DNA from 2 places in the Cobetia sp. Dlab-2-AX genome. Region 1 is predicted to be linked to the other one. Evidence: riboswitches for the same ligand, from Rfam matches in the RefSeq annotation. Region 1 holds a riboswitch; the other holds the start of a gene.
What was found. A riboswitch is a leader RNA that binds a small molecule or an ion and turns the genes downstream of it on or off. The one in region 1 is predicted to bind thiamine pyrophosphate.
Positions count from the first base shown of each region.

Region 1 (15,176 bases):
TCGTCGCCGACCACCGGCACCCCACCGACTCGACGAGTGATGAACTCGGCGATGGTCAGATGCTGCTCGCCCTGGGAGAGTGTCAACCCGTAGACATCGGCGATATCCTGCATGTTGGCATCGCCTTCCAGCGTGAAGGTCCCGAAGAAGGCGCGCTGCTCATGCTGCAGGCTCTCGCCATTGAACATGCGGTTGAGGCTTGGCACATCACACGAGCGCCCTACCACGCACAGCACATCCTGCTGATGCAGACAGGTGCTGCCCTTGGGGTGGATCAACACCTTGTTGCGGAACAGCGCCCCGACCTTGGCCCCCGACGGGAAGCGCAGCATGCGCAGCGCCACGCCTTCCAGCGCCGTGTTGTCGACGCGATAGACCAGCATCTCGTAGTCGTTGACCGGCATGATGCCGAGCAGGTTGCGGCGACTGGGCTGTGCGCCCGGCGGCACCACCACCCTCAACTTGCGCGCCATCGGCGCCAGCGATGAGCCCTGTACCAGCAGCGAGATGATGACCACGAAAAAGGCGACATTGAAGTAGAGACCGGCATTCTCGACCCCGGTGATCACCGGGAAGATCGCCAGCACGATCGGCACCGCCCCTCGCAATCCCACCCAGCTGATGAACCACAGCTCGCGCCAGCGGAAGCGGAAGAACGGCTTGAGACACAGGATGACCGCCAGCGGGCGCACCACCAGAATCAGCGCCACGCTGAGGATGGCGGCCGGCAGCGCGAACTGCAGCATGGTCGACGGCGAGACCAGCAGGCCCAGCATCAGGAACAGCACGATCTGCGAGAGGTGTGCCATGCCATCATGCACCGGCAGGATGTGCTCCAGATGACGACCGGGGTGATTCCCGATCATCAGGCCGCACAGATAGATGGCGAGGAAACCGCTGCCGCCCATCTCGTTGGTGGTGGCGAACAGGCTCAAGCCAAGTGCCAGCGCCAGCAGCGAATAAAGACCGGGGGCGAGGTCCAGATAACGCATCAGGCGTGCGATCAACCAGCCGCCGGCGATCCCCATGGCGGCGCCGACACCGAACTGCAGCAGGAAGCTCATGATGCCCGACGCGACGCCGGAGAGCTGACCGGTCAGGATCTCGGCCAGCGTGATGGTCAGGAAGATCGCCATCGGGTCGTTGGTGCCGGACTCGATTTCCAGCGTCGCACCGACACGCTCATTGAGGTGAACGCCCTGGCCTCCCAGCAGCGAGAAGACCGCCGCGGCATCGGTGGAACCGACGATGGCCCCGACCAGCAGGCCTTCGATCAGGGTGAGATCAAACAGCCACATGGCCAGAAGGCCCACCAGGCCACTGGTCATGAAGACCCCGACGGTGGCCAGCACCAGCGCCGGTTTCAGGCCGGCACGAAACGTGGACAGCCGCGTACGCAGGCCGCCATCGAGCAGGATGAGCGCCAGCGCCAGATTGCCGATCATGTAAGCGGATGAGGCGTCGTCGAACTGGATGCCCAGGACGCCATCTTCACCCGCCAGCATGCCAAGACCGAGGAACAGCAGTAGCAGCGGCATGCCAAGACGCGCCGAGACGCGGCTGGCCAACACGCTCAAGGCGATCAGCGTGCCTGCCAGCAAGAAATAATAATTCAGGTTCTCTACCACGAGTGCTCCCCCGCCAAGCCCTACATCAGATCTCGAATGACGTCCATGACGACTCACCCACAGTATTCCATGTCAGCGAAGGGGCTGCAGAGAAATTTCACACCTTTCATGTACTTGCAGTGTACAGCACGCGAATTTCACGCCAGGCTGCGCGGCGAGACCCAGGCAGGGGCTGCCGCAAGCTCAGCATAGGACCGCGGGCCGAATGCCTCCATCGCCCACAACAGCGCACGGCACAGCTCACGCTGGCCATCGAGATCGACCATGCGCCCATGGCGCGAATAGCCCTTCATGAAGGCCTGACGCTGCTCCGGCGTTTCCAGCAGCAACTCCACCAGCGCCCAGTCGAACTCGATCGGCGCCCACACCAGCGCTTCCCAATCGCTCCATACCCAGCCGGTGGCGGCGCACAGATACTGATCGGCGCGCATGTCCGGCAGACACCACACCGCGCGAGTCGGCGCCGGGAAGGTGCGCTTGAGCAGCGTGCCGAGTTCCGCGCGACGCGGGTGATGGGCCAGAAAGCGCGTGACGCGGGCATTCCAGTGCAACAGCGGCATCGGCTGCGCCAGCGGCTGACCGAAGCCCGACACCGTATCCTGATGCAGGCGACCGAGCTGGTCGCCCAGCAGCTCACAGAAGGTGATGCTGAGATTGCTCGGCTGACCGCTGGACCACGGCAGGTGCCAGATGGGCGCGCCATCGAGACGCCCCAGGAAGGTCAGGGGCAGCGGCGGAATCGGCAGGCGCGCGGGCAAGGCGCCCGCCAGTCGCGTCAAACCCTCCGGCGTCGCCCAGCGATCGGCACCGAAGACCCCGCGCATGGCGTGCCAGAAGGGGTCGTGGTCTGGCCCGGTTCGCGCCAGCTTGATCAGCCCCGGCGTGCCGCCACGCTGGCGCCACAGCCAGTTGGCGCTATCCGGCCAGGCGAGTGCCAGCGGTTCGAGCGGTTGCCCCAGATAGGTCGAGAGCCGTCGAGTCAGTGACTCCTCGGGCCAGCCCCTGGGCACGGGGTGCGGCTCCCCCGTGGCGTCAGCTGCGCTCGGCCGTCGCGGGGGGACGGGATAGCTGGAACAGGTCGAGAGATCCGGTGTGTCGGGCATGATGATCTCCTTGGGCAACACGTCTTGTTACAGTCATGTTCAGCATACCCAAGGCGTGCCACATCGGCATAGTCCGTTTCGCCCCACTCAGGAAAGCCAATCAGGAAAGCCACTCAAGAAAGTCGCCGTCTCCCCTGTCCCGACTTGCGTCGGACAAGACACCGGCAAGACAGTGACGTTACACTGTCGGCCTGGATGGGGGTGCCCGAGAATGGGCTGAGAGTCGCAGCGATACGTCGCGCGACAACCCCTGGAACCTGATCCGGTTGATACCGGCGGAGGGAATCCCCGACGCGTGCCCTGCACGGCGCGTCACCTGCTTCCTCCTGCCGGCACGCCGCCTGACCACGGAATTGCCTGTGTCGCTGGGACTCACCCTCAACAACGCACGAATCGATTACGCCGGCCACACGCTGTTCCGCGATATTTCCGCGCGTCTGGAGGCTGGTAGCTGGACGGCACTGCTGGGGCGCTCCGGCTGCGGCAAGAGCTCGCTGCTGCGCCTGCTGGCTGGCCTGGAAATGTCAGATCTCCACCAGCTCGACCTCGCCACCGATGACGGTCAGCCGCTGACCGACCGCGTGGCCTGGATGGCGCAGCAGGACCTGCTGCTGCCGTGGCGGCGCGTCATCGACAACCTGTGGCTGGGCGATGACCTGCGCCGGCGGCCGCGCAATCGCGAACTCGCCCATGAGCTTCTGGCCGCGGTCGGGCTTGAGGGTCGTGAGCAGGCCTGGCCGGACGCCCTCTCCGGCGGCCAGCGCCAACGCGTCGCTCTCGCCCGCACGCTCTATCAGCAGGCGCCGATCGTGATGATGGATGAGCCGTTCTCGGCGGTGGATGCCATCACCCGTCTGGAGCTGCACGATCTGGCCAGCCGCCTGCTCAAGGGCCGCACCGTCCTGATGGTGACCCACGACCCGCTTGAGGCATTGCGCCTTGCCGATCAACTGCTGGTGCTGCGCCCGTCGAGCGCCCCGGGCCACGGCGCCGAGCTTGAGCATCTGCCGGGGCTTGGCGCCGTGCGGCCGGTGCCGCTGGATGACCCGGCCCTGCCGCCGGCGCAGGCGCAACTGATCGCCCGCCTGCGTGATAGCGAGGAGGCCGCATGAAACGTCTGCACGCCATGCGTCACCTCGTCATCAGTACGCTGCTCCTGCTGGGACTTTGGCAGCTGATCATTGCCGTTACCGCCGTACCGCCCTACATTCTGCCCACGCCCCAGGCCGTGCTCGAGGTGCTGATCCAGAAGGCACCGCTGCTGGCCCATCACGCTGGCGTCACCATCAGCGAGATACTGGCCGGGCTGGTGCTGGGCATCCTGCTCGGGCTTTCCACCGCGCTGGCGCTGGCCTTCATCCCCCGCCTGCGCCGTACGCTGTTGCCGATGCTGCTGATCAGCCAGGTGATACCGCTGTTCGCGATCGCCCCACTGCTGGTGCTGTGGCTCGGCTATGACATGCTGTCCAAGGTAGTGATGGCGACGCTGATCATCTATTTCCCGGTCGCCTCCACTGGCTACGACGGCCTGCGCCAGACCCAGCAGGGCTGGCTGGATCTGGCCCACACCCTGGGCGCCAGCCCATGGCGCAGATTGATCCACATCCAGCTGCCCGCCGCACTGCCGGCGCTGGCCTCCGGCATTCGCATGGCCGCGACTGCCGCCCCCATCGGCGCCGTCATCGGGGAATGGGCCGGTGCCAGCCAGGGGCTGGGCTATCTGATGCTCAACGCCAACGCGCGCATGGAGATCGACCTGATGTTCGCCGCCCTGCTGGTGCTGGTTGCCTTTTCCCTGCTGCTCTATTTCTCGCTGGATGCGCTGCTGCGCACCCTGATGCCCTGGCACCGCGACCGGCTGACACGTCTGAGCTGACACGCCTTGCCTTCGGAAAAATACTGCATGACCGCATGACCGCATGACCGAAAGACGCAACGACGCTCGACACAAACTGCAAGAGCCTGACGACTGCCGCCCACGAACGGCAGCACCACTACCCTGTGATCACAAGGAACTCCGCCATGTCTCATTCGTCATCGGCGCCACGGCGCAAAGCACAGCCGACACGTTCACCGCGTGCCTCGCTGCTGTCCACCGCCTTCGCCACCCTGCTGACCACGCTGTGCCTGAGCAGCCTGCCAGCCACTGCCATGTCGGCCCACGCCGCCGAGGCAGAACCCGCCGCGACCAGCACCCAGTCAGCGCCGGAAATCGTCGCTCAGCAAGCCGAGGTCGGAGTGAACGGCGACTCAACCGCCTCCGCGCCGGTGGCGAGTCAGGAAGCCGTGGAAGCGACTGCCGGCGCCGCCGAGCAGGCGAAGAACGGTGCTGAACCGACCGCGGAAGCCACGCCAGCCGGCGACGAACAGAGCGCTGATGCTGACTCGAAGGACGTTGCCAAGGACGCTGCCACCGCCGAGCAGCCGCTGACGCAGTTCAAGGTCATGCTCGACTGGTACACCAACCCCGGTCACGCCCCGCTGGTGCTGGCACAGGAGCTGGGGCTGTTCAAGAAGCACGACCTTGATGTCGAATTGATCGCCCCCGCCGACCCGAGCGTGCCGCCCAAGCTGGCTGCCGCCGAGCGTGTCGATATCGCCATCAGCTATCAGCCGCAACTGCACCTGCAGATCGATCAGGGCCTGCCGCTGGTGCGTATCGGCACCCTGGTCGCCACGCCGCTGAATGTGGTGGTGGTGCGCGCCGACAGCGACATCCAGTCGATCGCCGACCTCAAGGGCAAGCGGGTCGGCTACTCGGTCGGCGGTGTCGAGGAAGTGCTGCTCTCCACCATGCTGCAGCACAGCGGCCTGACGCTGGATGACATCACGCTGACCAACGTCAACTTCTCGCTGACGCCGTCACTGCTGACGCGCAAGGTCGATGCCGTCACCGGCGCCTTCCGCAACTTCGAGCTGGCCCAGATGGCTCAGGAAGGCGTCAAGGGCCGCGCCTTCTACATCGAGGAAGAAGGCGTGCCGACCTATGACGAGCTGATCTTCGTCGCCAACAGCGACAGCTACGAGCGCAAGCAGGCGCAGTACGCCGGCTTCCTCGCCGCCGTCGGCGAAGCCACCGCCTGGATCATCAACCACCCGGACCAAGGCTGGGAGATGTTCCGTGACTCCGATCCGGCACTGGATACCGAGCTCAACAAGGAAGCCTGGTACGCCACCCTGCCGCGCTTCGCGCTGCGTCCTGCCGCGCTGGATGCCGGCCGCTACCGTGACTTCGAGGACTTCCTGTTCGAGCGCGGCATGATCAAGAAGCGCCAGTCGCTGAGCCACCTGGCCGTCGACGTCAACGCGCCCTGAGACGTTGAGCGCTTGAGCGCGCCCCATGCAAAACGCCCTGCCGGAATCTCCGACAGGGCGTTTTGGGTTTAGGTCCGGCTCACTCTCGCCATCTTGTACCGATTCCACAAGCGCTAGCGGCGGGCCAGGCGACGCGACAGCCACAGGATCTGCAGCGGCTGGATCACCAGCGCGATCATCAGCACCGCGACCAGCAGCGGCATGCCTTCCAGCGCGCCACTCGGGGTGCTGACCAGCAGTCCGGCGCCCACATAGCTGCCGGCGGCAGAACTCAGATGCTGCACGGCACTCTGGGTGCTGGTGAAGGCTGCCCGCTCGTGATCGGCGGGAATGAAGCTGTTGAGCGTATTCTGGGTCACACGCCGCGCCGACGAGAACAGCATGTAGGCGCCAAAGCCGATCCAGATCAGCGACGGCCCCGGCGAATGCAGCAGGAAGGCCCAGCCGACCAGCGCCGTCATCAGGCAGGTGATGGTGCCCGGCCAGACACAGCCATAGCGATCACACAGCCGCCCCGTCAGCTGCATGCCGACCAGCGACAGCCCGCCGCCGATCATGTAGAGCCCGCCGAGATCCTCCCGCGGCAGGCCCAGATTGAACAGCAGATAGCTTGCCAGGTTGGGAATCACCAGGAAGTTGCTGAACATCGCCGTGGCGATCAGCGCCAGCCCCAGGCGATGGTCGGGCTGGGCCAGGATGTTCAGGATCGTGGTGCCCTTGCGGCTGCGCAGGCGGGTCTCGGGGTTATCGAGATGACCGCGGATCGGCGGCAGTATCCAGGCCAGCAGCCCGCACACCAGCAACGCCAACAGCGCCACTGCGCGAAATGGCGCCTGCCAGCCGAAGCCCTGCGACAACCACAGCGCAAACGGCAGCCCCAGCACCGAGGCCACCGAGAAGGCACCCATCACCAGCCCCATGGCACGCCCCCGGCGGACTCCCGGCACCACGTCGATCACGATGGCCAGCGCCGTCGCCGCCGCTGGCCCGCCGAACAACCCACCCAGCATGCGCGCCGCCAGCAGGGTCTCGAAGTCGGTGGCGAAGCTGGCGATCAGATGACAGAGCGCCGCACCGAACAGGAAACCCAGCACTGCCCAGCGGCGATCGAAGCGATCGGCGTGCCGTGTCCACAGCAGGGTACCCACCGCGGCGGCCAGCGGATAACTGCCGACGATATAGCCTAGGTGATCCAGCGGAATGCCCAGCGAGGTAGCAAAGTCAGGGCCCAGCGCCATCACCATGGTGAAGCCCATGATGACGGCGAACTGCAGCAGGGTGACCAGCGCCACCACCAGGCGCTCGTGGGTGGTCACCGGCGGGATGACCCGATCACTCGCGGCCGGCTGACGATTTTCGGAGTGACTGCTCGGCGTACTCAAGCGCGTGCGACGCGATCAAGAAACGCCACCACCGCCTGCTGGAACTCGCTGGCACGCTCGGCATGCAGCCAATGGCCGGCCTCCAGGGAGTCATCTTCCAGCGCAGGGAAGTGTTCGCGCATCGTCGCCAGGCCCTCGGCCTGCACGTAGTTGGAGCGCGACCCCCACAGCAGCAGCGCCGGCAGCTCGACCGGCCCCTGACCGTGCGGCGCCTCGACGATCTGCGGGTAGCCCGCGGCGATATGGTCCAGCCCGACGCGCCAGCCCATGGCGCCATCGTCGAGACGCACCAGATTGGTGGCGAGGAACTGGCGGATGGCCGGGGTATCGACATGCTGCGCCATCACCGTGTCGGCCTCCTTGCGTGAGGCCGGGCGCGCGTCACGCACCGCCTCGAAGGCAGCAAAGATATCGTCATGCCCGTGGCCATAGGCGACCGGCGCGATATCGGCGACCAGCAGGCTGCGCAGACGCTCGGGCGCCTCGAGCGCGACCTGCATGGCGACCTTGCCGCCCATCGAGTGGCCCAGCAGGTCACAGCGCTTGATGGCAAGGCGGTCGAGCAGCGCGATGACATCCGCGGCCTGCTCGGGGTAGCTCATGCCGGCCACGTGCGGGCTGCGGCCGTGGTTACGCAGATCCACCGCGATCACACGGCGCGTCCGCGACCACGACTTGATATGCGAACGCCAGTTGTCGGCACTGCCGAACAGGCCGTGAAGAATGACCAGCGGCGTCGCGTCCTGCTGGCTCGTTGTCTGTTCCTCGGCGCCATCACGAGCATCGCTCTCGTGGTAATAAAGCTCGACCGTTGTGCTCATCATCATCTCCATGGACGCTAGACAGACCGTTACGCTCCCCGTGGCTCAGGCTCAGCGGCGTGGCTCGGCGGCAGCCGGATCGCGGGGAGCGCCTATGTTAGCAAACTATCAAGCGCGCGGCGGCTCCGCCCTCGACGGCTCAGCGCGGACTGGCTTCCAGATAGACCTTGACCGCCTGCCACAGCGGGCTGCGGTAACGTTCCGGGTGCCACAGCATCGAGAAGCGCCGCTTCAGGTTGAGCTGGGGCGTGGCCAGCACCACCAGCTCGCCACGCGCGATCTCGGCCGCCACCGACAGCCGCGACAGACACCCCAGCCCCAATCCGGCGAACACGGCCTGCTTGATGGCCTCGTGCTGGCCCAACTCCATTCGCACCTTGAGACGTTCGATCCGCCCATGCAGCGCACGCTCGAAGACCGCCCGCGTGCCCGAGCCACCCTCGCGCAGAATCCAGTCGGCCGTGGCGAGATCCTCATCGCTGAGCGCCGTACCGCGCATGGCCAACGGATGGCTCGGCGGCGCCACCACCACCAGCTCATCCTCGCGCCAGGTCTGGCTCATCAGGCGCGGCGCGTGGCAGTCGCCCTCGATCAAGCCGAGCTCGGCGTCATAGTTGAGCACCGCCTCCACCACCTGGTGGGTATTGCGCAGGCGCAGATTGAGCTCGGTGCCCGGATGTTCGCGCATGAAGGCCCCTGCCAGCCCCGGCAGCAACCAGGTGCCGATGGTGGCGCTGGCGGCGATTTCCAGTTCGCCACGCAGGTTGCCATCCACCACGCCGGGCTCACGGGCCTCAAGTTCCAGCGCGTGGGTCTGCTCCAGCAGTTGCTCGGCGCGCGCCAACAGGCGGCGACCATTGGCGTTCAGGGCCAGGCGGCGACCGAGGCGCTCGAACAACTGCACCTCGAGATGACGCTCCAGTTCGGATAACCCCTGACTCGCCGCCGATTGCGACAGGCCGATCTCGCGCGCCGCGGCGCTGACGGAGCCGTGGCGTGTCACCGCCACGAACACTTGCAACTGACGCAGCGTGATGTGGATCTGCATATCGGTTTTTCCGGTATGTAATAAAAGAATAATCGACTAACTGCCGAATAATATTCCCGAATAGACTAATCATCAAACCGGAGGCACTAAGCAAGCAACGCAAGCTCAAGCGCCCTTGGCGATGACAGCCGTGCCCCCCACGCCAGCGCACGCCCCATAACAAGACAGGCCATGTTCCGCACGGGATAGGCCACTTTCCTCAAGGAGAATGCTCATGGACGCACAGACCCTGACTCCCCCCGCCACTGCCGAGCGCTTGCGCCGCATGTTGCCGGGCCTCGCCCTGTGTGGCGGCCTGACCCTGGTGGGGCTGGCACTGCATTCCATTCCGGCGCTGGCCTCCACCGGCATCAGCCCGCTGGTCTTCGCCCTGCTGTGCGGTATCGTGGTCGGCAACCTGCCGATCACCAGCCGGCACGCCGCGGCGCTTTCCCCGGGGTTGCATATCGCGACCAAGAAGCTGCTGCGTCTCGGCATCATCCTGTTCGGCCTCTCCATCACCCTGCAGCAGATTCTCGGCCTGGGCTGGAGCGTCGTCTTCCTCGATGTGCTGGTGATCACCGCAGTGCTGAGCAGCGGCTACTTCATCGGTACGCGCTGGCTGGGGCTGGACCGCGACACCGCACTGCTGACCAGCGCCGGTTCCGCCATCTGTGGCGCCGCGGCGGTACTGGCGACCGAATCGATGATCAAGGCTCGCCCGGCGGCCACCGCCATGGCCGTCGCCACGGTGGTGCTGTTCGGTTCGCTGGCGATGCTGGTCTACCCGCTGCTCTACCCACTGAGCGGCATGCATGAAGGCCTGTTCGGCATCTATATCGGCTCCACCATCCACGAGGTCGCTCAGGTCGTGGCCGCCGGTGAAGCGGTCGGCCCGGACGCCCTGGCCAATGCGCTGATCGTCAAGTTGATGCGCGTGATGATGCTGGTCCCCTTCCTGCTGCTGTTGCCGAAGCTGTGGGCCATGCGTGCCCGTACCGAAGGTGATGACCGCGAGACCGGCGGCGGCATGACGATTCCGTGGTTCGCGCTGGGCTTCATCGCCATGGCCGGCATCAACAGCACCGGCGAGATTCCGGCGGCAGTGCACTCAAGCCTCTCTACCCTCGGCAGCGTGGCACTGACCATGGCCATGGCGGGCCTGGGCGTCGAGACTCGCATCGATCGTCTGCGCTCACTGGGCATGAAGCCTTTCCTGCTCGCGCTGATCCTGTTCACGCTGTTGATCGTCGGTGGCTTTGGCGCCAATCTGCTGTTGATGGGCTAGTCCCCGGCACGGCAGTGATTGATTGCCACAATGACTTTGGTAGTACGGCTCAATTGGCAAACCCGGGCAGGCTCAAGCACAATGGCGGTCATCGATTACTCACCGGCAGTGCCGGCGCCATTTTCTCGGCCCCTTTAGTACGGGCTGAACGAGAATCACGAACCTTAGGAGAATCTCATGCTTGCAGTCATTTTCGGTCGTCCGGGTTGCCCTTTCTGTGTCCGCGCCAAGGACCTCGCGGAAGAGCTCACCGCCAAGCGCGATGATTTCGACTTCCGCTACATCGACATCCATGCAGAAGGCATCAGCAAGGCCGACATGGAAAAGACCATCGGCAAGCCGGTCGAGACCGTGCCGCAGATCTTCGTCGATCAGACCCACATCGGTGGCTTCACCGAGTTCAACCAGTACGTGCAGGACGAAGCTCTTATGCCGCAGGCCTGATCGCCGCCATCAGTCGTTTCACTGCTGAAGCCCTCGCCATTGGCGGGGGCTTTTTTGTGCCTGCGTCACATCCCCTCCACTCATGCCCCGCTCACAGCAACACGCTGCGCACAAGGTCGCATCCAGCGCGTCTTGACGCTTGCGACAAAAGGAGGGGCCAGCGACAATCGCTGCCTCCTCCGCCCGTGTATGCACAAGGACACGCACATGAACATGTTGATGGAAGGCGCCGTGCTGCTGGGATGCGCGGTGGTTGCCGTGCCACTCTTCCAGCGTCTGGGCCTCGGTTCCATCCTGGGCTATCTGGCCATCGGGGTGCTGCTGGGTCCGTCGTTGATCGGCTTCATCTCGGAGCCTGGCGAAGTGTTGCACTTCGCCGAATTCGGGGTCGTCATGCTGCTGTTCATGATCGGTCTGGAACTGGAGCCCAAGCGCCTGTGGGACATGCGCCTCAAGCTTGCGGGCCTGGGCAGCGCCCAGATGCTGTTGTGCGGTGCCTTGCTCACCCCCGTCGGCCTGTGGCTGGGGCTGGAATTGCCCGCAGCCGTGTTGCTGGGCCTGATTCTGGCGCTGTCCTCGACCGCCTTCGCGCTGCAGGTATTGAGCGAGAATCAGCAGCTGGCGACGCCGCACGGCCAGTCGACCTTCGCCATCCTGCTGTTCCAGGACCTGGCGGTGATTCCGCTGCTGGCCCTGATGCCGCTGTTCGCTGACAACTTCGATGCCTCCACCGGCACCAACTGGATCGGCATCGCCGAGGGCATTGGCATGATCGCGGCGGTCATCATCGTCGGGCGCTTTGTCGTGCCGCGCCTGCTCAAGATGGTCGCGCGCAGCGAGATCCACGAGATCTTCACCGCCGCGGCCTTGTTCGTGGTGATCAGCACGGCGCTGCTGATGGAGTGGGTGGGGCTGTCCATGGCCCTGGGTGCCTTCCTGGCCGGGGTGCTGCTCGCCGATACCGTCTACCGCCACGAGCTGGAAGCCAACATCGAGCCCTTCAAGGGGCTGCTGCTGGGGCTGTTCTTCATGGCCGTAGGCATGTCGGTTGACGTCTCGCTGGTGATGGAGCGGCCGCTGACCGTCCTGGCGCTGACGCTGGCACTGATGTTCGGCAAGGTCATCGTCATCACGCTGGTCGGACGCGTTGCACGCCTCAAGATGGCCGAGGCCCTGCCGCTGGCCGCGGTCCTGTCACAGGGTGGTGAGTTCGACTTCGTGCTGCTGACCGCCGGCATGGCCGCCGGCATCTTCGATCAGACCCTCACCAGCCTGGTGATCAGTGCGGTGACCTTGTCGATGGCTGCCACGCCCTTCCTCTATCGCTATGCCCGCCACCTCGGCGCCACCAGCGAAGCCAAGCGCCCCTATGATGAGGACTTCGGTGAGGAGACGCCCCAGGTGTTGATCGCCGGCTTCGGTCGTTTCGGCCAGATCAGCGCGCGCATGCTCAAGAGCCAGGGCATCAACTTCACCGCGCTGGACCCCAATATCACCCAGGTCGAGTTCGTGCGTCAGTTCGGGTCGCGCATCTTCTACGCCGATGCCAGCCGCGCCGAATTGCTGCGGGCGGCGGGTGCCGAGCAGGCCAGGATCATGCTGGTGGCGGTCGATGATGCCGAGACCTCGACCGGCATCGTGCGCATGGTGCGCCATCAATTCCCGCACCTGAAGCTGTTCGTGCGTGCCCGTAACCGCCACCATGCCTGGGAGCTGATGGAATTGGGCGTGGAGCACGTGATTCGTGACACCTATGCCAGCAGCCTGGAGATGGGCGGAGAATTGCTGGTAGCGATGGGCTACCCCAATGCTCGCGCGGCGGAAGTGGCGCGCGCCTTCCGGGAAATGGATGACAACATGCTCAAGCAGAACTATGAGCACCGCCACGACCAGAAAGCGCTCGTCAACAGCGAGCAGGCCGCCATGATCGAGCTCAAGCGTCTGTTCCAGAACAATCAGGATTGATGCCTGCACGACTCGCCAGAGCGCTCAGTCGCGCCGGAAAGGACACAAGGGCCGCCCCTGCCGGGGCGGCCCTTGTCGTTGATGCATTCGGCAAGGCATTGCGTGCAGATCCGCTGCGCGAGAGACAGGCAGGATGGCGGCCCGAAGCCTGCTCAGCCCTGCAAGCGGCGGGATGTCAGGCGCGCCCGCCACTGCGGGCCGAACAGATAGGCGCACAACCCGATCACGATCAGCAAGGCCCCGGCGAGCACACGGCTGGAGATCAGCTCATCATTGAGCACCGCGCCCAGGCTCATGGCGAAGATGGGAGTGATCAAGGTCGCCAGCGCCACCGTACTGGCCGACAGGCGTGACAGCACGAAGTAGTAGCACAGGTAGCCGATCAGCGAGCCGAAGATGCCGAGATAGAGGATGGCAGCCATCGGGCGTCCCTCCGGCAGGGCTTGCGGCACGCCATCGACGAGCAGCGCACACACCAGATAGAGCGGCAGAGAGACCAGCAGCGCACCCTCCGTCTGCACCAGCGGATGAAGCCCTGCCCGCTCGCGTTGCACCAGTACCCCCGAGGCGGCAAAGCAGTTGACGGCCAGCAGCATGGTCAGGACCCCCTTCCAGCTGCCCGGCGGTAACGCGAGGGAATCCGAGACCGCGACGGCCAGTCCACTCAGTGCCAACGCAAACCCCATCCACTGCAACTTGTCAAGTGGGGCACTTTTCAACCACCAGCGTGCATAAAGCCCTGATAGCAAGGGTGCCAGTCCAAACAGTAACGACATGATACCGCTTGGTAACCAGGCCGCAGAGAGGTAGGCGAAGTACATGCCACCCCAGATACCCAGAGCGGCTGCCGAGTAGCTGCGCAATGCCCCACGTGAAAGGTCCATTTTCAGCCCCATCATGCGTAACAACGGGTAACCAAGGCATGCGGCAATTAACATTCTGCCCATCGCCGACCAGGCAGGCAGCCAGCCCGAAGCGCTCCACGAGATGGCCAGCGGTGTCGTCGACCACACCATGAGAACCACGCAATACGCCACCAGCACTGGCATTTTTACTCTCCGATCAAGAAACGCGAAAAAACGGATAATGGCGTTGAATGACCCTTTGCACGACTACCTATAATCGCTCCAGCACTGAGGTCATAGGGGCCGTTCAAGGAGGCATCATGCAACGCAAGGAATTCCAACAGCAGCTATGGCTGGACTTCGTCCACCGCCATCCCGACATCGGGGCGCTGGATATCTGGCCAGACAGCATCAACCCTGAATATCTGATGTTCCTGACGCTGAACCAGGGGCCCTTCAGAAGCGAGAAGCTGTTGCCCAGTCTGTATCACCAGGGCTATCGCCGCGTGAAACAGTACGCCATGGCCGACCGCGGCCTGCTGGTCGATCTGCTGCTTCCCCCGGATGGTGGCGCTGCCGTCATGCTGGCGGAACTGCAGGCCAACAGCCTGCCGCCGATGCATCGCGACCTGCTCAAGCGCCTGATCAGGCAGAGTCATCGTGATGACTGCAAGGGTCAGAACCTGCTCGCGCCCTGCCGTCCGTGGGACATGCCGGACTGGCCGACCTTCGAGCGCCTGCTCGAGGCCAACCCGCTGGCTGCCTGGCTCTCCGTGATGGGGCCGCGCCTGCACCATGTCGGCTTCAATGCCGAAGAGCTTGGCGAAACGCTGGAAGCGGTCTGCGAGGGCATGCTGGCCTACGGCATGGCACCGCAGACCGGGCGTCATCATGCGGTACTGCCCATCAATCCCAAGCTGCAATATCACTACTACCCGGCCCACGCCCAGCGCATGGTGTTCGCGGACGGTGACGAGCATATGGTGGTGCTGGGTGGCATCGCCCTGCTGGCGACGGCACCGGTGACGACTCAGCAAGAAGGAAAACAGCGTCCCGCAGAACAACTGCTGCCGGAACATACGCTGTGCCAGCTCAGCGCGTGATGGCCTGCTGGCAGCACTGCGCAATGAGATGAGTCGCATTCAGCCCCCTACGCATGCGCAGGGGGCTCTTCTGTGCAGAAGATGGCATGCCCTTTCATGCCATACCCTCCACGCCCCTTCTGCCATCACTCTTCATGGCAACACCCCATGGTGTCATCGCCGCATGACTCGCCGCTTACCCCCCGCCATGCCTGCGCCTTGTGCCTGAGGCTCTAAACCTAACGTCGCAGACAGGTTATCAACAGAAGCTGTGGA
Region 1 covers NZ_JAMXRV010000002.1:412,740-427,915, forward strand. Annotated here, with positions in the region: gene NH396_RS04855 (potassium/proton antiporter) at 1-1,628, opposite strand, end outside; gene NH396_RS04860 (hypothetical protein) at 1,766-2,731, opposite strand; TPP riboswitch at 2,919-3,032, shown strand; gene NH396_RS04865 (ABC transporter ATP-binding protein) at 3,091-3,843, shown strand; gene NH396_RS04870 (ABC transporter permease) at 3,840-4,607, shown strand; gene NH396_RS04875 (ABC transporter substrate-binding protein) at 4,754-6,046, shown strand; gene NH396_RS04880 (MFS transporter) at 6,160-7,428, opposite strand; gene NH396_RS04885 (alpha/beta fold hydrolase) at 7,425-8,249, opposite strand; gene NH396_RS04890 (LysR substrate-binding domain-containing protein) at 8,389-9,297, opposite strand; gene NH396_RS04895 (YeiH family protein) at 9,512-10,564, shown strand; gene NH396_RS04900 (GrxA family glutaredoxin) at 10,742-11,008, shown strand; gene NH396_RS04905 (monovalent cation:proton antiporter-2 (CPA2) family protein) at 11,216-12,973, shown strand; gene NH396_RS04910 (EamA family transporter) at 13,126-14,022, opposite strand; gene NH396_RS04915 (DUF1338 family protein) at 14,139-14,921, shown strand.

Region 2 (15,176 bases), on a different contig from region 1:
TTTCTCACGGTGACTGTCGGCACCTCCCCCGCTTTTCCCCTGCTCCTGTTCCGGTACTGGCCACACTTGCGCCAGAGACCTGTCGTCCCATCACGGGTCGTCAGCACGCTCACCGAGGGATGTGTCATGCCCAGTTTCAACGACCTGACCAGTGCCTGCGCCGAGGAATGGCGTGACTATCTCGAGCACGACTTCGTTCGCCAGCTGGGCGAAGGCCGTCTGCCGGAGGAGTCCTTTCGCCACTACCTGCAGCAGGACTACCTGTTCCTGATCCACTTCGCGCGTGCCTGGGCGCTGGCCGCCTACAAGAGCCGCACCCTCGCGGAGCTGCGTCAGGCCACGGCCAGTCTCGACACCATCCTCAATACCGAGCTCGATCTGCATATCGGCTACTGCCGCGAGTGGGGCATCAGCGAGGATGACCTGAGCGAGCTGCCGGAATCCCGCGCCACCCTGGCCTATACCCGTTACGTGCTCGATTGCGGCCAGCGCGGCGACCTGCTCGATCTGCACGTGGCGCTCGCGCCCTGCCTGATCGGCTACGGCGAGATCGCCGAGTGGCTGCTCGATCAGGACACCACCGAGATCGAGAACAACCCGTACGCGGACTGGATCGCGATGTACTCAAGCGATGACTTCAAGGAAGCCGTCGAAGCCGAGCGTGAATGGCTGGATGCGCGGCTCTCGGAAGTCTCGGAGCGCCGACTGGGTGAACTGGTCGATGTCTTCCGGGACGCCACGCGACTCGAGATCGACTTCTGGCAGATGGGCCTCGATCGCGCCTGAGTCATGACGGACTGACATCCCGGCGCTCGCCATGAGTCGCTCGGGATGACGCCATCCTCCATGGATGGCACGACTGACAGGCCAACAGAGCCTGGATGCTAGAACGCTCCCCGGGGCAAGCCTGACGCTTCGGACAACACCCTCTCGCATTGAAATCTGCACACGCTTGACGGGGTGCCGGTGGAACCGGCTGAGATCCTGCATGCATGCTTCGCCGCCCTGACGCGCGAGCTTGCCAGCAAGGGGTCCCGTGGAACCTGAACCGGTTAGGACCGGCGTAGGAAATCAAGCTGATGGCCAGCCGCTGCGCGCGGCCGCCTCGCTCCCGGGCCACCTGCTGGCAAGGAGCTGGCGACGACCATCCTCTCCCTGCGCACGGTCTTCCCATGATGACGTCAGCCGTGACGTCGCCCTTTGAGGAGACCTGCATGAGCACTGCCCCGACAACCCAAGACCCACAAGCTACCAACGCCGCCGAGTCACCGCTCGCCTCGCAGCCTGAGTCTGCCCCCAAGGCACGCGCGCGTGCCGGTCGCAAGGATGGCAGCCGCCACCTTGCCAGCGAAGCACGCGTCGACGCCGCCGCCATCGCGCCACTGAGCGGCTCACGCAAGATCTATATCGAAGGCTCCCGCCCGGACATTCGCGTGCCCATGCGCGAGATCGGCTGCTCGCCAACCCAGACCTCCAGCGGTCTGGAAGAGAATCCGCCGATCGTCGTCTACGATACCTCCGGCCCCTACACCGACCCGGCGGTCGAGATCGACATTCGCCGAGGTCTGGCGCCGCTGCGTGAACAGTGGATCCAGGAGCGCGGCGATACCGAACAACTCAATCAGCTGAGCAGTGAATACGGCCGCGTGCGTCAGGCCGACCTGCGCCTGGCGTCACTGCGCTTCGAGCTCAACCATCGCCCGCGCCGCGCTCTACCGGGCAAGAATGTCACCCAACTGCACTATGCGCGCCAGGGCATCATCACGCCGGAGATGGAATACATCGCGATTCGCGAGAACCAGCGTCGCATCGCGCTGCGTGAGGAATATCGGGGCAGTGACTCCGTGGAAAGCATCCTGGGCCATCAGCATCCGGGCCACAGCTTCGGCGCCAACCTGCCCGACGAGATCACCGCCGAATTCGTGCGTGAGGAAGTCGCACGCGGTCGCGCCATCATCCCCGCCAACATCAATCACCCGGAAAGCGAGCCGATGATCATCGGTCGTAACTTCCTGGTAAAGGTCAACGGCAATCTGGGCAACTCGGCGGTCACCTCCTCCATCGAGGAAGAGGTCGACAAGATGACCTGGGCGATCCGTTGGGGCTCCGACACCGTGATGGATCTCTCGACCGGCGCCAATATCCACGAGACCCGTGAATGGATTCTGCGCAACTCTCCCGTGCCCATCGGCACGGTGCCGATCTATCAGGCGCTGGAGAAGGTTGATGGCGTGGCCGAGAACCTCGATTGGGAAATCTTCCGCGATACGCTGATCGAACAGGCCGAGCAAGGCGTCGACTACTTCACCATCCATGCCGGCGTCCTGCTGCGCTACGTGCCGCTGACCGCCAATCGCGTGACCGGCATCGTCTCGCGCGGTGGCTCGATCATGGCCAAATGGTGTCTGGCGCATCATGAGGAAAGCTTCCTCTATCGCCACTTCGAGGACATCTGCGAGATCTGCAAGGCCTACGACATCAGCCTGTCACTGGGCGATGGCCTGCGCCCGGGCTCGGTGGCCGATGCCAATGACGCCGCCCAGTTCGGCGAGCTCGAGACCCTCGGCGAGCTGACCAGGATCGCCTGGCAGCACGATGTCCAGGTCATGATCGAAGGCCCGGGTCACGTGCCGATGCACCTGATCAAGGAGAACATGGACAAGCAACTCAGCGAGTGTGACGAGGCGCCCTTCTACACCCTCGGCCCGCTGACCACCGACATCGCCCCGGGCTACGACCACATCACCTCCGGCATCGGCGCCGCGATGATCGGCTGGTTCGGCTGCGCCATGCTCTGCTACGTGACCCCCAAGGAGCACCTGGGCCTGCCCAACAAGGACGACGTCAAGACCGGCATCATCACCTACAAGATCGCCGCACATGCCGCCGATCTGGCCAAGGGCCATCCGGGCGCGCAACGCCGTGACAATGCGCTCTCCAAGGCGCGCTTCGAGTTCCGCTGGGAAGACCAGTTCAATCTGGGCCTGGACCCGGACACCGCGCGCAGCTTCCACGATGAGACGCTGCCCAAGGACTCGGCCAAGGTCGCCCACTTCTGCTCCATGTGCGGGCCGAAGTTCTGCTCGATGAAGATCACCCAGGAAGTGCGCGATTACGCCAATGAGCATGGTCTGACCGGCGATGCCGACAGCGTGATGGCCGGCATGCAGGAACAGGCCGACAAGTTCAAGCGTGAAGGCAGCCAGCTCTATCAGGAGGTCTAGCCAAGCGCCTGACGCACAGGAAAGCTGACTTTCCAAGCGACACAAAAAAACGCCCCGACCAGTGATGGTCGGGGCGTTTTCGTCACATCCTGCCAGAGGCTCATGACATCTCATGAGCGTGACAGAAGGCTCACGTGCGGCTGGTGACTTCCAGCAGGTGATAACCGAACTGGGTCTTCACCGGGCCCTGCACGGTGTTGATGGGGGCGCTGAACACGACTTCGTCGAATTCCTTGACCATCATGCCCGGACCGAAGGCACCCAGGTCGCCGCCACTGCGGCCGGACGGGCAAGAGGAGTGCTCGCGAGCGGCATCAGCGAAATCGCGGCCGTTCTCGATTTCGGTCTTGAGAGCTGCACACTGTTCTTCGCTGGAAACGAGAATATGACGCGCTGTGGCCTGTGCCATGTCTATCACCTGTCACTGATCGAATAAATGCCGCCGGCAATCACCGGCGGCGTGGCAGGTCATTGTGGCCCAAGGCAGCGCTCGCCGCTAGCGTCGCGCGCCTCCCCACCTGCTCAGCGATACTCCAGACACGCGAACGCCCACCCGGAAGACCGGATGGGCGTTGAGGACGCTCGCCTGAGAGCGTCGGCAGCAATCGCTTACTTGGCGGCTTTCTGCATGGCCTCGGAGGCGGACTTGGCGTTGCTTTCTGCCAGTTCCTGACCTTTCTTGGCGTATTCTTGGTTCAGCTCGACCACTTTCTGGGTGTCGTTCTGCAGCTTCTCGCCCAGAGTCTTGACGGTTTCCTGCTGCTCCTTGACGAAGTTCTTCAGACCTTCGCTGTCCTTGATCTCGAGCATGGAACGCGCCTGGGTCAGGGAAGCATCAGCATAGGACTTGGTCAGTTCCATCTGTGCGCCGATCAGCTTCTCGCTGTAATCGATGCTCAGGGCGCTGAACGCACGCAGCGGAGACAGGAACATATCGTCGAACTGCTGAGCGGACTTCTCGAAGTTGGCATTGAACATGTAGGCACCTCCAGGGTATTGGCATCACACTGAAATGAACCGGAGCGTTGCTCCGTTCGGTTATCAGGACTGAACCGGGCTGGTGCACCGTAGTGACCGAGCCATCATTATCAAGCCGTCACTATCAAGCCGTCGCGGTCAGATAGTGCTATCGACCAGGTTCCATCCTCGCTGCAAAGCAGCATAAGACAGTCTTTGTTGCACTGCAACATCAAAAACATCGCAACGACTGGTCTGTACGCCCTGATTGATGCAGTTGGCTGATTACACTGGAGAAAAACAATCAGAAGCCGAAAAGAAAATTGACGCCTTGGGGCCCCGTCATGCCACACACCACGCCCCTGGAACACCAGACTGGGCCATAGGGCTGGGAGGATAGAGAACTAGGACAGAGGGCTGAGACAGAAGCCCGAAGCTGAAAGGCTGAACTTGAGGAGAGCGCCGTGCTTATCCCTCACTGGCATGAGGCGTCGCGACAGCGTTTGCAGAGCAGGCGCCCGCCCAGCACGCGCGCCTGCTCTGTCTGGCGACAGAAGTCGACACTCTCGCTGGAGAGCCAACGCCGACAGCCCTGGCAGCGCGGCAAGCCATCCTCATCCTGTGACTGGGCGGAAGACGCGCCCTGCTGATTGCCGGGCACAGTCCTCGGCTGCTCGCCTGCCGTCTGCGGGCTAGCGGGATCTGCTTGGCTGTCCTGGTGCCGGGCCTGCCCCTGAGCCTGGTCCAGCGCCGGGTGCCCGGGCTGCCAATGCGCGGCCTGCAGCCCTCGCCCCCCAAAACCGCACTGCCGTTTCAGGGCAGCTGTAGATGTCACGCCACGCTGGACCGCCAGCGTCGTGTCATCCGGCGCTCCCTCCTTGTCCTCAGACTCTACCGCCATGGCAGCGCTTCCACCTGAGGTCCGCGCCAGCTCTTCAGGCGATGGCGGCGGTTGCCATAGATAGGCCAGCGGGGACAGCGGAGTGGCAGCGTCGTCCTCCGTCGCGCGCACGTCAGCGGCCAGGCCCAGCTTTGCCACCCAATCCGTATTGGGGGCCACATGCCGGGTCGCGATGGCGCGCCCCAGCTGGCGCAGGCGGCGCTGATCAAGGCGGTGGGTAAAACTGCGCAGCCGTGTCACGTAAGCGGTCTTGCCACTCACCTGCAGGCACTGACGCTTGAGGCGCGCGAAGGACAGCAGCGCACGACTGTCCACGATATCTTCCGGCGGTCGGCTGACCTGAGCCGCATCGGCCACCAGGATGCGATAGCGCAATTGCGGCTGCAGCGTCATCCCCAGCCGCACAGGCAGCAACGAGGAGGCCTCCAGCCATTGCATGATGGCGCGGCTACGCTCAGGGATCGTCTGCAAGGGACACGGCGTCACGGCATGCGCCATGGCACCATCTTCGCCAGTGGGTGTCTCGCTCCCCCGCGCGACTCGTCCGCCATGGGCCAACAGCTCACCGAAGGGGGTGATCGAGAGCGTCAGATCAAAACAGGAGGCATCCAGCACCCAGACCTGCATGAGGCTGTTGATCAGCAGGTGATCGATCTCGATCACGCCCTCTGCCTGCGTCAGGCGCACATCATGCAGCACGACCCAATCATCCCGCGTCCCCAACAAGGCATCCAGCTGGCTTGCCAGTGCACGGCGACGCGCCTGACGGGCACGTATCGCACGCAGGGCCTCCAGCACCTTGTGGCGCTCGGGCGCGGCAAGCGCAGCATCCTGCGCCAGCACCTCGAGCACCAGCAGGTCGTATTCCCGTGAATCGCAATCCTTGATCAGCATGGGCGCCTCTGGATTAGAGCATTCATATATAACTCAGTGTAGCGCTCCATTCGCAATCTTTCTTGCCTCTGACTCCGCGGGAGAATCCGCCAGCGGATAGCGGATGACAGTCACGGGGCCTGAAGGTCATCACTCCTGCGCTGGCTGGGGCGCGGCCTCCCGGTAAGGCAGCATTGCCGTCACCTGCTGACGCGCCTTGCTGATCCAGCGTGCCTCCTCCTCGACCGCCTCTGCCACCGCCTCCTGAAGCCCGGGATGCATCAGCCAATGCAGCGACCCGGTGGCATACGCCGCGAAACCGCGGCTGATCTTGTGCTCACCCTGAGTACCGGGGTCGAAGCGCTTGAGCCCTCGCTGCAGGCAGAATTCGAGCCCCTGGTAATAGCAGACCTCGAAGTGCAGACAGTCGGCATGCACTTCGCTGCCCCACCAACGACCATACAGGCAATCACTGCCGATCAGACACAAGGCTGCCGCTACCGGCACGCCCTGCTCATCGCGCGCCTGCACCAGCAGCAACCGCTCGGGCATGTGGCGCCTGAGCTGCTGGAAGAAATCGAGCGGCAGATAGGGCCGCTGGCCGCGCTCGAGATAGGTCATGCAGTAGCAGCGGTAGAAGGCCGCGATATCGTCAGAGCCAATCTGCGCTCCCTCGAGCCTGGCCAGCGTGAAGCCCTGCTCGGCGACCTTGCGCCGCTCGCGACGGATCTCCTTGCGCCGTTTGGAGCGCAGACTCTCGAGCCAGGTGGCGAAGTCAGGCTCGCCGCGTGACTGCCAGTGATATTGCATCCCGGGACGCGAAATCAGCTCCGGAATCGCCGCCTGCCAGTCTTGCCGCTCCTGTGCCGAGGCAAACAGCAGATGGAAACCACTGTGCTCATAACGACGCAGCACGCTCCCCGGCTCTGCCGCAGGCGCGATACCCGCCTTGAGGTGCGGCCACAACCAGGCAAGCAAGGCACGCCGGGCAGCGGGCGACGTCAACTGCGGCGAGGTGACAAGACGCGGCCCGTCACTGGGGGTGAACGGCACGGCAGTCAACTGCTTGGGGTAATAGCGACCACCGGCCTGCTCCAGGGCCTCCGCCCATTGCTGGTCGAACACATATTCGCCACGCGAGTGCAGTTTGAGATAGCGCAGCAGCCCTGCCAGCAAGCGGCCGTCGGCGTCTCGCACTACCAGATGGGCAGGATGCCAACCACTGGCGGCGCTGGCCGCACCGCAGCTCTCCAGCGCGCTCAGATAGGCATGTTGCAGGAAGGGATAGTCATCGCCTGCCAGCACATTCCACTCACTGACGGTGAGGGCGTCGAGGGAATTCAGCACCTCCAGGCGCCAACCCTGCTTCTCTGCGGCATCTGCGGCGCTCGCAACCTGCTGCTGGCCTGTCGCAGCCTCTGTCGCGTGAGCCGCCGCCCCTGTCGCCGCCTCATCTTCTACCTGCCATTGCCCTGTCACCGTACTCTCCTCATGGTCTTGCCATGCCCACCGCTGATGCAGACATGCCGCATATCCCAGGACATGCTAGTGTGTCGACATGATGCAGGACAACGAGACCCACATGACAGAGACTCCCACGCCGCCGGACGACACGTCCACGAGCGGCTCACAGACCCCGGGGCGCACTCAAGAGTCCTCGCAAGGGCCCTCTCAAGGCCCGTATGCGCCGACCCCGCCCGCGCAGGACACCCATGCCAGCACGAATCTCATGGCAGTGGCCGCCTTCGCCCTGAGCGTGCTCGGCTGCCTGCTCGCGCCTGCGGCACTCGGCGGCGTCGTATGTGGCCACATTGCGCGCAGCCAGATCCGCCGCAGTGGCGAAGCCGGTGACAGCTGGGCCCTGGCCGGGCTGATTCTCGGTTATCTGCTGATCGCCCTGTCGCTGGCCGGCCTGCTGATGTTCGGCGGCATGATGCTGACCATGTTCGGCATCATGGCCTTCAGCACCTGACCAGCGCCTGGGCTCTCCGGCTTGAACGTGCAGCGCGCCTGCACGGATAATGCGCCGACATTGCTTCCCCGTGCCAGCGGGGCATGCCTGCCTCTCGCAGCGCCTGCCCTGCCAGCGATTCCGGTTCCCCCGAGCCGCCTTGATACTGAGCGAGCCTCGATGTTGTACTCGATTCTCGATAATGATTTCTACAAGTTCACCATGCAGAACGCCGTGGTGAAACTATTTCCGTATGCGCGCGCTCGCTACGCCTTCATCAACCGTGGCGAGCATTCGTTCCCGCCGGGGTTCGGCGCGGCCTTGCGCATGGCGGTGGACAGCATGGCCGAACTGGCATTGAGCGTGGAAGAGAAATCCTTCCTCGAGCTTCACTGCCCCTTCCTGGACCCGACCTACCGCGACTTCCTGGCGGGCTTCCGCTTCGATCCCTCCGAAATCACCATCACCCAGACCGGTGATGAGCTGGAGGTGCATATCGAAGGCTACTGGTATCGCACCATCCTGTGGGAAGTCCCGCTGATGGCGATGATCAGCGAGCTCTGGTATCAGCTGGGCGGAGATCAACGCGACAGCGATCAGGCCCTGCGCGACAGCACCCTGGCCAAGATCGAGCACTACAAGCGTCTCGGCATCCGCGTGGCGGAATTCGGTACTCGTCGTCGGCACTCCTACGATGTGCACGACAAGGTGGTCGCGGGCCTCAAGGACCACGGCCGTGGCTGCTTCATCGGCACCAGCAACGTGCACATGGCGCAGCGCCACGGCATCAAGCCGATCGGCACGCACGCCCATGAGTGGTTCATGTTTCATGCCGCGCGCTTCGGCTTCAAGATGGCCAACATCCTGGCGTTGGAGAACTGGGTCAAGGTCTATCGCGGCGACCTGGGGATCGCCCTGTCTGACACCTTCACCAGCCAGGCCTTCTTCAAGAGCTTCGACAAGAAATTCGCCAAGCTGTTTGACGGCGTGCGCCACGACAGTGGTGACCCCATCGACTTCGCCGAGACCACCATCCGTCACTATGAGTCGCTGGGGATCGACCCCAAGACCAAGACCATCGTGTTCTCCGATGGCCTGGACACCGACAAGGTCGATCGCATCGTACGCTATTGCGCCGGACGTATCGGCATGTCGTTCGGCATCGGCACCAACTTCACCAATGATGTCGGCCCGCAACCGATGAACATGGTGATCAAGATGACCGAAGCCCGCCCCGAGGGTCAGGAGTGGGTGCCGGTGATAAAGCTGTCGGATGTCTCGAGCAAACACACCGGCGACCCCGACATGATTCGTCTGGCGCACCAGGTGCTGTCACTCAAGGAGCTGGATTGAGCCGCGCGCTCAGCGATCACTGAGCGCCCTGCCATGGCCTCCTGCCAGAGACCTTGAAACAGGCTCATGAACCAGCTTCTGGAAAAGCCCCATGCAAAAGCCCGCCCGGAAACTTCCCGAGCGGGCTTTTGCATGTCGATCACCTTCAGCATAAGTGACGACGGCTCAGGTCTTGACGACTCAGGTCTTGCAGCTCAGGTCTTGACGACTCAGGTCTTGACTGACTTCTTCGGTGTCTTGAAGACCTCATTGAACAGGTTGAGCATGACCTGCCAGGAAGCCGAATCTGCGGCTGCATCATAGCCCAGCGGCAGATCGTACCTGGCCGCCTTGGCATCCGACTCCGGATTGGTGAAGGCGTGCCTGGCGCCCGGATACTGGATCAACGTGGTGCGCGTCTCGAGTGACTGGAAGGTCGCGACCAGCTTGTCGAGATCCTCCTGCGACACCAGCGTATCGGCCGCGCCATTCTGGATCACGACCCGGCCGGCAAACGGCTCGGGCTCCGTCACGGCAATCGACGGGCTGCCATGGAAGCTGACGACCGCCTTGAGCGGCGCTCCGGTCAGCGCCATGTTGAGCACCACGGCACCGCCGAAGCAGTAGCCGATTGCCGCCATGCGCTCGCCATCGACTTCCGGGCGTGAGCGCAGCACCGCCAGCGCCGAATTGAAGCTGGATTCGGCCTTCGGCCAGTCACTCATCACCGCAGAGGAAAAAGCACCGGCCTCCTTGGGGTGCTCGGCCGTGCGCCCACCGCCATACATGTCGACGGCCATGACCACGTAGCCAAGCCCTGCCAGCTGCTCGGCACGCTTGCGGGCGTAGCTGTTCAAGCCCCACCACTCATGTACCAGCAGGATACCGGGACGGCGCCCCTGCGCCTTGGCATCGCGTGCGATCAGGCCGACGTGCTCCTCACCATTGGCCCGATAGGTCACCGTCTCCGTCACCACCTGCGGCCCCTCGAGACGATTGACCAGCGGTGTATCCTCGGCGGCCATGGCCTGTCCGGCAGAAAATACCGACTGTGCAAACAACAGGGTGCCAGCGCACCAGCCACGTAACATTCGCATCGCCTACTCCTTGTATGACGTGATCCACTTGCATGACGCGATCCACAACCCGAGACACCGGCTGCCGGTGTGCCCGATTGATCACCGGTGTTGGCTCAATTGTCCTCGCTCAAGGACTGCGATGCCAGCACCACCCGATCGCGACCGCTGCGCTTGGCACTGTAGAGCGCCATATCGGCACGGTGCAGGTAGCCATCCCGAGTCTCCCCCGACTGGGGTGTCGCCACCCCCATGCTGATGGTGCAGTGCAATGTGAGTGACTTGAAGCGAACTTCCAACGCCGCGATCTGCTGTCGCAGTCGCTCGGCCATTCCGACACCGGTGGCCGTGCCGGCATCGGTGAGCAGGACGGCAAATTCCTCGCCGCCCAGACGCGCAAAGCAGTCGTCGCGCCGCAGCTGGGCACGACACGCCTCGCCAAGACTGATCAGTACCTGATCGCCCGCCGCATGACCGTGAGTGTCATTGACGCGCTTGAAGTGGTCGATATCAAACAGGATCAACGCCATCTGCTCCCGCGATGACGAACTCAGCAGGGTATCGAGCGTGTCGAGGAAGCTGGCGCGGGTCATGGCACCCGTCATGGCATCCGTCATCGCTTCATGCTCACGCCGCTGCTCGATCAGCTTGCGCTCATGAATGTTGCGCGACACCGACAGCACGCGCTGATAACGCCCGGTGACGGGGTCCATCGAGGGCGTCGAGATCGACTCGAACCACAGGGTATGTCCGGCCTTGTGTTGAATTCTGAAATCGATTCGAAATACCTCGCCGAGACAGGCGGCACGATGGACTTCATGGGCGATGCGCTGCATGTCGTCAGGGTGGATGAGCTGCTTGATCTCATGACCGATGACCTCCTGCGGCCGGTAGCCACAGAGCTTTTCCACCGAGGGGCTGATGTACTGACAGATACCGTGGGAGTCCTCGATGCTGACCAGATCGCTGACGGAGTTGAGGATGAATCGGTAGCGCTCCTCGCTCTGGCGCAGCTCATCCTCGATACGGTATCGAGCGGTGGCATCGTCACAATAGCCATTCCAGATCACGCCGCCCCCGGGGGAGTCGATCATCTGCGGCAAGCCGACACAGGCCAGCCTGCGCTCCTGACCATCCGGATGCTGATAGCGTATCTCCGCCTCCCAGGGCGATTGCTGCTGGGCACTGGTCTGCAGAGACGCAAGCAAAGACTCGCGCTCGCGATCCTCGATGCGCGCCAGCAGCAGCATGGGGTCGTCGATGACGGCCTGTGGATCGAACCCCAGCACTTGCGAGGCGACCGGCGAGAGGTAGGTATAGCGCAGCTCGCCCTCCTGACTCAGGCGACACTGGAAGAGGACACCGCGCATCTGCTGGACAAGGTTATCCAATTGGCGCCGATGCGCTTCGCGCTGAGTGACATCACTGAGCTTGCCGAGCACGGCAGTGACCTTCCCTTCAGGGGAGTAACTCAGCTGCATGTCATCCTGGAGGTAGCGCTTGCGCCCATCCACATGCACGAAGGCGTAACACAGGCTCAAACGGCTATGGCGCTCCCGCACGGCCTCGCCGAAGCGCTGCTGACAGATGGCCAGCTCATCCGGCACCAACCGGGCCCGCCAGAGACCCGGGCTTGCCATCAGCAGGTCATGTGAAAGCCCGGTGAGTGCCTCGCTGCCTGCCGACAGATACTCCAATTCCTCTGGCGGCCATTCACCAGCGGTCGCGTAGTGCGCGCCGGGTGTCTCATCCACCCGCCGCGCCAGACGCTGCTGTTGATCGATCACATGATCGAGACGTTGATGTACCTGCGTGATATCGCGCGCCATCACGGCCACCTGACGCCCCTCGTCGGCGAGCGAGCGCCCCAGACTGACCATCTGGACGGACAATCTGGATTCCCCCCGCGGCAGCGACAGGCTGATATCGCATTGCCAGGGCTCGGCTCTCTCCAGGCTACGCAGGACATGAGGGAGGTAGAGGTGCTCAAGCGAGAGGCGGGAATGTGCACAGGCCGCGTCGTGATAGAGATGCCAGGCCGGGTTGGCATGACTGATCACCAGTCTTTCATCCTTGAGCAGCAGGATCGCCATCGGGTCACGACTGCGCACCATCATCAGACGATAGGCACGTGCCAGCTGCCGCTCCTGCTCATTGGCCTTGTCACGCTGCGTGATATCCGTCACTCGTCCACACAGCGGATGCCCAACGCCGGAACTCCACAGACATTCCTCGAGCAACAACAGCTGCCCGCTGCGGTCGCGCATGCGATACGTCGTACGCTCGACCCGCCCCATCGAGGCGCGAAAGTCACTCAACCGCTGCCGGTCGGCGGTGATCACCAGCGAAAGCCAGAGCTCCGGCTGCTTGAGAAAATCCCGCACCGCATATCCCAGCAGGCGTTCCGCCGCTGCATTCATGGCAATCAGGCGCTGACCATCAGCACTGAGCGTGAACAACACATCTGCCACGACAGCATAATGATGCTGCAGCAAACGACTATCCGCGAATGATTCAGGCAACGTGAACCCCCTTCTCTGTCATGCGGTTAGCTCAAGAATGCCCTATCCATGGCGCTGGCAACCAGCAGCCCTCCCACTCCCAATGCCTGATTGCGCGAAGATCCAGGCAGATGACGGCATATGAACGATTGCGACCTTTCCTTCTTGCGTCTGACTATCTCCCTTATCGGCAGCGGACGCGCAATGCTGTGGTCAAGTATCACGCAAGCGGCGCCGAAGGGAAAACCTCATGGATGCAAAAAGCCCGAAGCATAAGCTTCGGGCTTTTTTGAGAGCTGACCTTGAGCAGAGCTGGCCTGGAAAGATCTAGCCTTGCGCGGAACGCGGCATGGCATCGCCGATGAGCGCGGAGGTCGGGGCATCAGGTGCGCGGCTACAGCCATCGTTGCTCTCGCCAGCCGGCTGGGCAGTCGCGCGCGGGGCATTGCGCTTTTGGCGCCGCGACTGCCGGCTGTCCTTGTCCTGCTGGGCGGAAGGCGCCTTGTCCGGCAGGCGCGCCCGCAGATGATCGAGCAACACGCGAAAATCATCCGGCTCCATGCCGATGCGCTCCGCTGCGGCACTTTCCTGCCATAGCACATAGATCGCCGGCTGCTCACGCCCCAGGTCCATACCCACGACCTTGCCCTCACGCTGGGTACGCGGGTCACGCAAGGTAGCACCGATCAATTCATGAGCTTCGCGGATGGCATCGTGCATCTGAGACAGCCTGCTGTGGAAGTCGAGATAACTGCCGGAGAGTATGCGGCAGTGTGGCAATACCTTCCCTGAATTGCGCACAACAATGGATCACTCGCAGGCCATAGGGCCGCCTGCATGATTTGACGTTGTCATGACCTGGCTCACCAATGGATGCAAGGCCAACAGGTGCGAAGTGTAACACACCGCCACAGTTTCGCTAATTTCACTCGACCGTGCATTACGATGACGACATGTTGCCCACCTTTCTCGACGTATCAGTGCACGTTTCACACCACCTGAACCAATCCTGTCGCGATCGTGCTAAAAAAAGTTGCCATAAGACCACGCCACTGACGCAAGGCAACGACACCTTGCGCTCTGAAACACCTCCCGCACTTTCATGGTGCGCAAAAAAAACCTCTCCCATTGGGAGAGGTTCAAGAATGGATGACGCGATGTCATTCCGAGCAGCATCGAAGCCGGTCTTGGCGCCAACCCTGACCGACCACCGATTCAAAGGGGACGAATGGCATTGCCTTGTCCGTGGAGCCTGAGCGCGACGCGAGAATCCTCGGGCCACTCGTCCTCACCTGTTGGGAGCCTGCCCTGCTGTCTTGCCGACAGACTGACAGCCCCCCGAATTCTTGCTGCCCCGCGCGGCCTGGTCGGTTGATCAATGAGGGATCAGCGGCCGCGCGGGACTCACCAAGCGGTTACTTGGCGGCTTGCATCGCCAGCGCAGTGTCGAGCATACGGTTGGAGAAGCCCCACTCGTTGTCGTACCACGCCATGACCTTGACCAGGCGATCTTCGCTGACGCGGGTGTGGTTGCTGTCGAAGGTGGAAGAGTGTGCATCGTGGTTGAAGTCGATGGACACCAGCGGCAGCTCGTTGACGGCCAGCACGCTGGAACCTTCGGCGGCCTTGGCCACGATGGCGTTGATCTCTTCGATGGAGGTATCACGCGACGCGGTGAAGGTCAGATCGACCAGCGACACGTTGATTACCGGCACGCGGATCGCCAGACCATCCAGCTTGCCGTTCAGTTCCGGCAGCACCAGACCCACTGCCGCAGCGGCACCGGTCTTGGTCGGGATCATGGAATGGGTCGCGCTGCGGGCACGGTACGGGTCGGAGTGGTAGACATCCGACAGGTTCTGATCGTTGGTGTAGGCGTGAATGGTGGTCATCAGGCCATTCTCGATGCCGACTTCATCATTCAGCGCCTTGGCGACCGGCGCCAGGCAGTTGGTGGTGCAGGACGCGTTGGAGACGACCTGATGCTCGGCCTTCAGCACATCTTCGTTGACACCGAACACGACGGTCGCATCGGCATCGCCGCTTGGCGCGGAAATCAACACACGCTTGGCGCCGGCTTCGATGTGCTTGGCAGCGGCAGCACGCTTGGTGAACAGACCGGTGCATTCCATCACCAGGTCGATGTCCAAGCTGGACCACGGCAGCTGGGCCGGGTCACGCTCGGCCAGGATGCGGATCTTGTCGTCACCGACGAACAGATTCTCCTCGTCGTGCGAGACGGTTTCGGCGAAACGGCCGTGGACGGTATCGCGGCTCAGCAGGTGAGCGTTGAGCTTCGGATCACCCAGATCGTTGATGGCGACGACCTGGATACGATCGTTGTACTGACCTTCATACAGC
Region 2 covers NZ_JAMXRV010000001.1:504,904-520,079, forward strand. Annotated here, with positions in the region: gene tenA (thiaminase II) at 127-786, shown strand; TPP riboswitch at 947-1,088, shown strand; gene thiC (phosphomethylpyrimidine synthase ThiC) at 1,215-3,224, shown strand; gene NH396_RS02210 (peptidylprolyl isomerase) at 3,355-3,633, opposite strand; gene NH396_RS02215 (phasin family protein) at 3,834-4,202, opposite strand; gene NH396_RS02220 (nuclease-related domain-containing protein) at 4,657-5,976, opposite strand; gene NH396_RS02225 (GNAT family N-acetyltransferase) at 6,106-7,434, opposite strand; gene NH396_RS02230 (DUF4190 domain-containing protein) at 7,538-7,927, shown strand; gene pncB (nicotinate phosphoribosyltransferase) at 8,087-9,259, shown strand; gene NH396_RS02240 (dienelactone hydrolase family protein) at 9,469-10,335, opposite strand; gene NH396_RS02245 (PAS domain-containing protein) at 10,431-12,836, opposite strand; gene NH396_RS02250 (hypothetical protein) at 13,143-13,535, opposite strand; gene gap (type I glyceraldehyde-3-phosphate dehydrogenase) at 14,231-15,176, opposite strand, start outside.
Region 2: another riboswitch for thiamine pyrophosphate. It lies ahead of thiC (phosphomethylpyrimidine synthase ThiC); the one in region 1 lies ahead of NH396_RS04865 (ABC transporter ATP-binding protein).